One region of the Streptosporangium sp. NPDC000509 genome, then DNA from elsewhere that is predicted to be linked to it. Evidence: riboswitches for the same ligand, from Rfam matches in the RefSeq annotation. Region 1 holds a riboswitch; the other holds the start of a gene.
The links. Region 1 has a riboswitch for cobalamin ahead of ACFY3D_RS25740 (CbtB domain-containing protein). Riboswitches for the same ligand answer to the same signal wherever they lie in the genome.

Region 2: another riboswitch for cobalamin. It lies ahead of ACFY3D_RS18280 (ribonucleoside-diphosphate reductase subunit alpha); the one in region 1 lies ahead of ACFY3D_RS25740 (CbtB domain-containing protein).

What each region holds. Positions count from the first base shown of each region.
Region 1 is NZ_JBIAYX010000014.1:210,153-213,962, reverse strand. Features, by position in the region: gene ACFY3D_RS25755 (VWA domain-containing protein) at 1-529, opposite strand, end outside; gene ACFY3D_RS25750 (histidine phosphatase family protein) at 593-1,156, opposite strand; gene ACFY3D_RS25745 (CbtA family protein) at 1,153-1,893, opposite strand; gene ACFY3D_RS25740 (CbtB domain-containing protein) at 1,901-2,095, opposite strand; cobalamin riboswitch at 2,130-2,260, opposite strand; gene dop (depupylase/deamidase Dop) at 2,380-3,810, opposite strand, start outside.
Region 2 is NZ_JBIAYX010000009.1:180,820-184,629, reverse strand. Features, by position in the region: gene ACFY3D_RS18280 (ribonucleoside-diphosphate reductase subunit alpha) at 1-1,893, opposite strand, end outside; cobalamin riboswitch at 2,006-2,207, opposite strand; gene ACFY3D_RS18275 (tripartite tricarboxylate transporter substrate-binding protein) at 2,212-3,237, opposite strand; gene glmS (glutamine--fructose-6-phosphate transaminase (isomerizing)) at 3,331-3,810, opposite strand, start outside.

The sequences.
Region 1 (3,810 bases):
CGGCGTGCCGTACCGACACCCCCTCGCGCTCGACGTAGCAGGTGCCGAGGGCCGCGGCGTCGAGCAGCAGGTCCACCAGGTGGTCGTGGAGAAGGTTGACCTCGTCGACGTACAGGACACCCCGGTGGGCGCCCGCGAGGAGACCGGGTTCGAAGGATTTCACGCCCTCGGTGAGGGCCCGCTCGATGTCGAGGGAGCCGACGAGGCGGTCCTCGGAGGCGCCGACGGGCAGCTCGACCAGGCGGGCGGGTCTGATGGACCGGGCCGCCGGTTCCGCGGGGGCCTCGTGTGGCCCGTCGGGGCAGCCGGGGTCGGGGGCGGCGGGGTCGCAGGAGAACCGGCAACCGGTCACCACCTCGACAGGCGGCAGGAGAGCGGCCAGCGCCCGCACGATCGTGGACTTGGCGGTGCCCTTCTCCCCTCTGACCAGTACTCCCCCGACGCGAGGGGAGACCGCGTTGAGGATCAACGCGAGTTTCAGGTCCTCCAGCCCCACGATCGCGGTGAAGGGATAGCGGGGGTTGCGCACCTTGGGATCTCCTTCGCATCGTCGGGATGTTCATCGCGTTCACGTCGTCGGGTGGTCGCGCCGTCAGGGGAGGTGGCTGAGCCGCCAGCGCCCGCCGCGCCCGGTGAGTGCCACCCGGGCCAGCGGCGCGACGTCGACGCGCCAGAAGGAGCGGGCGGGGGCGCCGAGGACGTGAACGACCGCGGCACGGATGACCGCCGGATGGGTGATCGCGACGGCCCTGCCGGGAGTACGGACGGCGAGCCAGCCGGAAACCCTGGCGAGGAGCGCGGTGATCGACTCCCCGCCGTGCGGCGCCGCGCCCGGATCGCCGAGCCAGGAGGCGAGCGCCTCGGGCTCCGCGGCCTCGACCTCGCCGAGCGTCATGCCACTCCAGCGGCCGTGGTCGCAGTCGGCGAGCAGCGGGTCGTGCTCCGCCCGCAGGCCGAGCGCCGCCGCCGTCTGGACGCAGCGCAGCTCGGCCGGGCAGGCCGCGGGACCGGGGCCGAAGTCCCGCGCCATCCTCTCGGCCCGGCGCAGGCCGCGTTCGTCGAGTGGTTCGTCGACGGGGAACGCGGCCCGCGCCGTCGCCGAGGTGGAGGCGTGGCAGACCAGGAGCAGGCGGGTGACCCCCGAGGGGGTCGTCACACCGGGCCGCGCCTGCGGGCGGCGAAGGCGAAGAGCGCGCCGACACCGGCCCAGAAGACCGCCTGGGTTCCTATCGAGGCGATCCGGAAGTCCCACAGGAGATCGGCGGGGAAGCCCTGGGGCACCTCCGAGATCTCCGGCAGGAGGATCCAGGCCGCGACGACGGGGACCAGGAAGGCGGCGCCCGCCGACAGCCAGCGCACCCACGGTTCACTCCGCGAGGCGTAGCGGTGGGCGGCGGTGCCTGCGGCGACGGCGAGGATCCCGATGGCCACGGCGACCAAATAGAGCACAGTGCGCTGGTCGATCGTCTCCGGGTCACCGACCGCCGGTGGGTTGGCGGGATATTTCATGAAAGGGATGAGGACGACGGAGGTGAACGCGGCGGCGGCGAGCGTGACCGCGAGCACCGGTTCCGAGCGAGGTCCCGCCCGGCCGCGTACGGCCGCGTAGACGAGGGAGAACAGTCCCCCGATCGCCAGGCCGTACAGGCCGAGGGCGAGGAAGAGCCCGAAATGCTGCCCGTCCCTGCTGACGAGGGCCTCCTCCTCGTCGTGGGAGTGGGCGGCGGTCCCGGTGTCGTCGTGTGGTTCGGCCGCGGAGGCGGCCGCGGCCGCCTCCTCGAGCGCGATGGCCTGGTCGATGCGTGGTTCGCCGACGGTGTAGGCGAAGACGGCCGCGAGCAGCCCTGCGAGCAGTCCGGCGACGAGGCCCCGGACGATGAGTTTGGAGATCACCTGCGGCTCAGTGGCACGGTACGCCGAGCAGATGACGCCCGTCGTGCATGAGTTCGTGCAGGTAGTTTCCCGCCTGGGAGATCGCCCCCTGGTCGAAGGTGACCAGATAGGCGAGAAGCAGCAGCACCGGTACGGCGAGCAGCCAGCGGGTGAGCGAGTGCCATGGGATGGGCTGGGTGTGCGGTGCCGAGATCTGGCTCACGGCCACCTCCTCCGGGATTGACGCGTCCCTTTTCGTAGGTCGGTGGCGGTCGAGTGTGACCTGGCTCCCGGCCCTCGCGGGCCGGATTACAGTGGCGCGACCGCACCGGAATTTCACCGGATTTCCCTCGCACCGCCACAAAGCACCCGGAACGTATCCCGATTCTCCGTCCCCCGTCAATCCAGGTGTCCGGTTTGACGGGATCCGGTAGGCGCGAAGAGGGGGAGGCGGCCCGGCCGGGCCGCCTCCCCCTCTCAGGCCCTTCTCAGGCCCCGCTCAGGACGTCACTGCTCGCCGGTGAGCGCCGTCACCAGCTCAGCGGCGGTACGGCAGCGGTCGAACAGCTCGCCCACGTGGGCCTTGGTGCCGCGCAGCGGCTCAAGGGTGGGGACGCGCTGCAGCGACTCACGGCCGGGGATGTCGAAGATGACCGAGTCCCAGGAGGCCGCGGCCACCGACTCGCTGTACTGGCTCAGGCAGCGGCCTCGGAAGTAGGCCCGGGTGTCGTTGGGCGGCACCTCGATGGCCCTCTGCACCTCCTCCTCGGTGACCAGGCGCTGCATGCGGCCCCGGGCGACCAGCCGGTTGTAGAGTCCTCGGTCGGGACGGATGTCGGAGTACTGGAGATCGACGAGCTGCAGACGCGGATGCGACCAGGGAAGGCCGTCACGGGTCCGGTATCCCTCCAGAAGCTCCAGCTTGGCCACCCAGTCGAGTTCGCCGGACAGCTGCATCGGATCCTCCGCCAGACGGGTGAGGACCGACTCCCAGCGCTCCAGGATGTCCTTGGTGGGCTCGTCCAGGCCGTTGGCGCTGCGCTCCTCGGCATACTTGCGCGCGAGCTCCAGGTATTCCATCTGGAGCTGTACCGCCGTCAGCTTGCGGCCGTCGCGCATGGAGATCTCGTACTTGAGCGTGGGGTCGTGTGAGACCGCGCGCAGGGCCTGGACGGGGTTGTCCACGGCGAGGTCGCGGGTGAAGTAGCCGTCCTCGATCATCGCCAGGACGAGCGCGGTGGACCCCAGCTTCAGGTAGGTCGAGATCTCCGACATGTTGGCGTCACCGATGATGACGTGCAGGCGACGGTATTTCTCCGGGTCGGCGTGGGGTTCGTCCCGGGTGTTGATGATCGGCCGCTTGAGCGTCGTCTCCAGCCCCACCTCGACCTCGAAGAAGTCGGCCCGCTGGCTGATCTGGAAGCCCTCGCCCCGTGAGTCCTGACCGATGCCGACCTTGCCCGCGCCGGTGACGACCTGCCGGGAGACGAAGAACGGCGTCAGGTGCCTGACGATGTCGGCGAACGAGGTGGCCCGGCGCATGAGGTAGTTCTCATGGCAGCCGTAGGAGGCGCCCTTGTTGTCGGTGTTGTTCTTGTAGAGCTGGATCGGGGCGTTGGCCGGCATCGCCGAGGCGCGAACCGCCGCGTCGTGCATCACCCGTTCGCCCGCCTTGTCCCAGATCACCGCCGCCCGAGGATTGGTGCACTCGGGTGTGGAGTATTCGGGATGGGCATGGTCCACGTACAACCGGGCCCCGTTGGTGAGAATCACGTTCGCCAGGCCGAGGTCCTCGTCGGTCAGCTGGCTCTGGTCCGCCACCTCCCGCGCGAGGTCGAACCCCCGTGCGTCCCGCAACGGGTTCTCCTCCTCGAAGTCCCATCGCGCGCGCCGTGCCCTGGCGGCCGAGGCCGCCAGATAGGCGTTCACGACCTGAGA
Region 2 (3,810 bases), on a different contig from region 1:
CTTGAAGACGTTGGAGACCTGCGGCTCGATGCACTCGTAGCAGCCGGCGATGGAGGCGATCGTGGCCGTCGGCGCGATCGCGATCATCAGCGAGTTGCGCAGGCCGGTCTCCGCGATCCGCCCCCTGAGCTCCGTCCACGCGGCCGACGTCGCGGCCCCGTAGTGGTCGGGGTGCAGCACCCCGGCGGCGGCCCTGGTCTCCTCGTACGAGGAATGGCGGCCACGCTCGACGGCCAGGTCCGAGGAGGTCCGGTAGGCGGCGAGCGCGATCTCCTCGGAGATCCGGGTGGACAGCTCCAGCGCGCGCGGCGAGTCGAACGGCAGCCGCAGCGCGAACAGCACGTCGGCCAGGCCCATCAGGCCGAGCCCGATCGGACGCCACCGCCGGTTGGCCGCCTCCGCCTCGGGAGTCGGATAGAAACCCAGGTCGATGGTCCGGTCGAGGAACCGCACCGCGGTACGGACCGTCGCGCGCAGCCGCGCCCAGTCGATCCCGTCCTCGATGTCCCCTGACAGGTGGGCGGCGAGGTTGATCGAGCCGAGGTTGCAGACGGCGGTCTCGGCGTCGCCGGTGACCTCCAGGATCTCGGTGCAGAGGTTCGACAGGTGGATGACGTTCTCGGGCCTCGCCGTCTGGTTGGAGGTACGGTTCGCCGCGTCCTTGAAGGTCATCCAGCCGTTGCCGGTCTGGGCGAGCGTGCGCATCATCCGCCCGTACAGGGTGCGGGCGGGAATCCGCCGGGTGAAGCGGCCCTCGGCCTCGGCGGCCCGGTAGGCGTCGTCGAACGCGGCGCCGTACAGGTCGGTGAGGTGCGGGACCTCCTTGGGGTCGAACAGCGACCAGAGGCCGTCGGCCTCGACCCGGCGCATGAACTCGTCGGGGATCCAGTTGGCCAGGTTCAGGTTGTGCGTGCGACGGGCCTCCTCGCCGGTGTTGTCGCGCAGTTCCAGGAACTCCTCGACGTCGGCGTGCCAGGGCTCCAGGTAGACGCAGGCCGCGCCCTTGCGGCGGCCTCCCTGGTTCACCGCGGCGACGCTGGCGTCGAGCGTGCGCAGCCAGGGCACGATGCCGTTGGAGTGTCCGTTGGTGCCCCGGATCAGCGAGCCCCGCGAGCGGACCCTGGTCCAGGCGATCCCGATGCCCCCCGCGTACTTCGACAGCCGCGCGACCTGCCCGTAGCGCTCGTAGATGGACTCCAGCTCGTCGCGGGGCGAGTCGAGCAGGAAGCACGAGGAGAGCTGGGGCCTGCGCGAGCCCGAGTTGAACAGCGTGGGCGAACTGGGCAGGTAGGACAGGGTGGCCATGAGCGCGTACAGCTCGGCGGCCTCCTCGACGGTCTCGGCCAGGCCGCAGGCCACCCGCAGGAAGAAGTGCTGCGGGCGCTCAAGGACCTTGCGGGTCCTCGGGTGGCGCAGCAGGTAGCGGTCGTAGACGGTGCGCAGCCCGAAGTACTCGAACCTGGCGTCCGCCTCCGGATCGACCAGCGCGTCCAGGACCGCGGCGTGGGCGGACACGAACCTCGCGAGCCCGTCGGCGACCAGCCCCGCCTCGTGGGTCGCGGTGACGGACTCGGAGAAGGCGCGGACGCCGTGCTCGGCGGCCTCGTCGGCGATCAGCTCGGCCAGCATCGCGGCGGCGACCCTGGAGTTCTCGGGATCGGTGATCACCCGGGCGGCGGCCTCGTCGATGGCCAGCCTGCGGGCGTCCGTGGCGCTCCCGACGCTCCCGGCGCCGTCGTCGCCCGTCGCGGCCACCGCGGCGCTCTGCGCGTTCCCGGTGTTTCCCGTGCCGCCATGGCCCGTCGCGGCCACCACCGCGCCTTCGACGCCGCTGTCGCCCGTCGCGGTCGCCGCCGTGCTCCCCGTCGCGGTCTCCGCCAATGCCTGTGTCACCTGGTGCCCCTCGCTCGATCGGACTCGCCCCAGGCTCCGCCGGATGGCACGCGTCCGCGAGCGATCCCGGGCACGCCGGATCGCCTCGTTCCGCGGGCCCTCCCACGAGGCCCTGGACATTCACGTCACCGGCAGGTCTTCGGACTCACGGGCGCAACGCGCATGCCTACCGGCCGTCGCTTCCCAGGTATGGATCACCCAGTGCTCAATGACGGCTTTCGTTCCCGTTCACCGCTGCGGGGCAGTCCCGGAATCTCACCGGGTTCCCTCTTGCCTCGCCCCCCGCGGGGCGAACCAGCAACGAGCAGGATCCTACATCTAGGGGCGCCTGACGCAACTACCCCAACAAGTTGTGTCGGAGGACTTCAGCAGTCCGAGCTCGTGAAGCACACCGCGGGCGCGGGCCGTCTCGGTGGCGAGCCACTGGCGAAAGTCGTCGCCGCTGAGGTAGACCCGGCTCCAGCCGTGGGCCGCGCACAGGGAGCGCCAGCGTGGCGCGGCGTCGAGCCTGTCGCACAGGGCGATCGCGGCGTCCCTGTCCTCCGGGCTCATGTCCTTGGGCCCCAGCAGGCCGCACCAGTCGCTGTACTCCAGCCGGACGTCGACCTCCCTGAGCGTCGGCGCGTCGATCCCGTCGATCCGGTCGCCGGAGGAGACCGCCAGGGGCCGCATACGGCCCGCGGCGATCTCGGAGCGCAGGGCACGCGCCGATCCCAGCAGGGCCGCCACCTGGCCCACCTGGAGCGCCTCCACGGCGTCCTCGGGGGTGAGGTATCCGGCATACTCCAGCAGCCGGGTGTCCACCCCGAGGCACTTGCCGATCATGCCGTAGAGCACGTGCTCGGAGCCCCCTTCCGACCGGCCGCCGACCGCGAGCCCCGCCGGGTTCCGGCGCAACCCCGCGGCGAAGTCCTCGAAGGTCAGCAGGCGGGAGTCGGCGGGGACGACCAGGACCGCCCAGTCGCCGACCAGGCGGGCGATGGGGGTGGCGGCGTTCACCACGGCGACGGTGTTGGCGATCTCCGCGGCCGCCACCATCGGCATCGCGGTGACGAGCAGCCTGCCCTCTCGCGCGAAGGGGCCGCCGAAGGCACCGAAGGCGCCGAACGCGTCGCGAGGGGCGGAGCCCAGGGCGCCGCCCCGCTCGACGGCCATCGCGGTACGCGCCAGTCCCGCCTGGACCGCGACGGTCGCCAGCCTGCCCGCGATCCTGTCCCAGCCGTGGCCGTCGATGGTCGGTTCGAGGACGAGCAGGCGCTTCACCACCGAGCCGGCGTCGTTCGCGCCGCACCCCGCGGCGAGCAGCACCCCCGCCGCCAGCGCGAAAAACCCCCTACGGCGCATAAGCGCCCCTTCCCCCAAGAACCCCCTATACCAAAGGTTAGTACTCCATCACCATCTGTGACGAGACGGGGGGGGAGGGAAAGGGCGCGGGGCTCACTCCACCGTGACGCTCTTGGCCAGGTTCCTGGGCTTGTCGACGTCGCGGCCCAGGGCCACCGCCGCGTGGTAGGCGAAGAGCTGCAGCGGGATCGAGAGCAGGATCGGGTCCAGCTCGGTCTCGTTCTTGGGCACCACGACGCAGTCGTCGGCGAGCTTGGGGTCGGCGTCGCGGTGGCCCACCATGAGCACCCGGCCGCCCCGGGCGCGGATCTCACCCAGCGTGGTGAGGTTCTTGTCCAGCAGCTCGTCGTCGGGAACGATCGCCACCGTCGGCATGTCCGGGCCGATCAGCGCCAACGGCCCGTGCTTCAGCTCGCTCGCCGGATAGGCCTCGGCGTGCACGTACGAGATCTCCTTGAGCTTCTGCGCGCCCTCGCGGGCCACCGGATAGCCCCTCACCCGGCCCACGAACATCATGCTCGGCGACTCGGCGTACTTGCCCGCCAGCTCCTTGATCTGCGGCTCCAGCGCCAG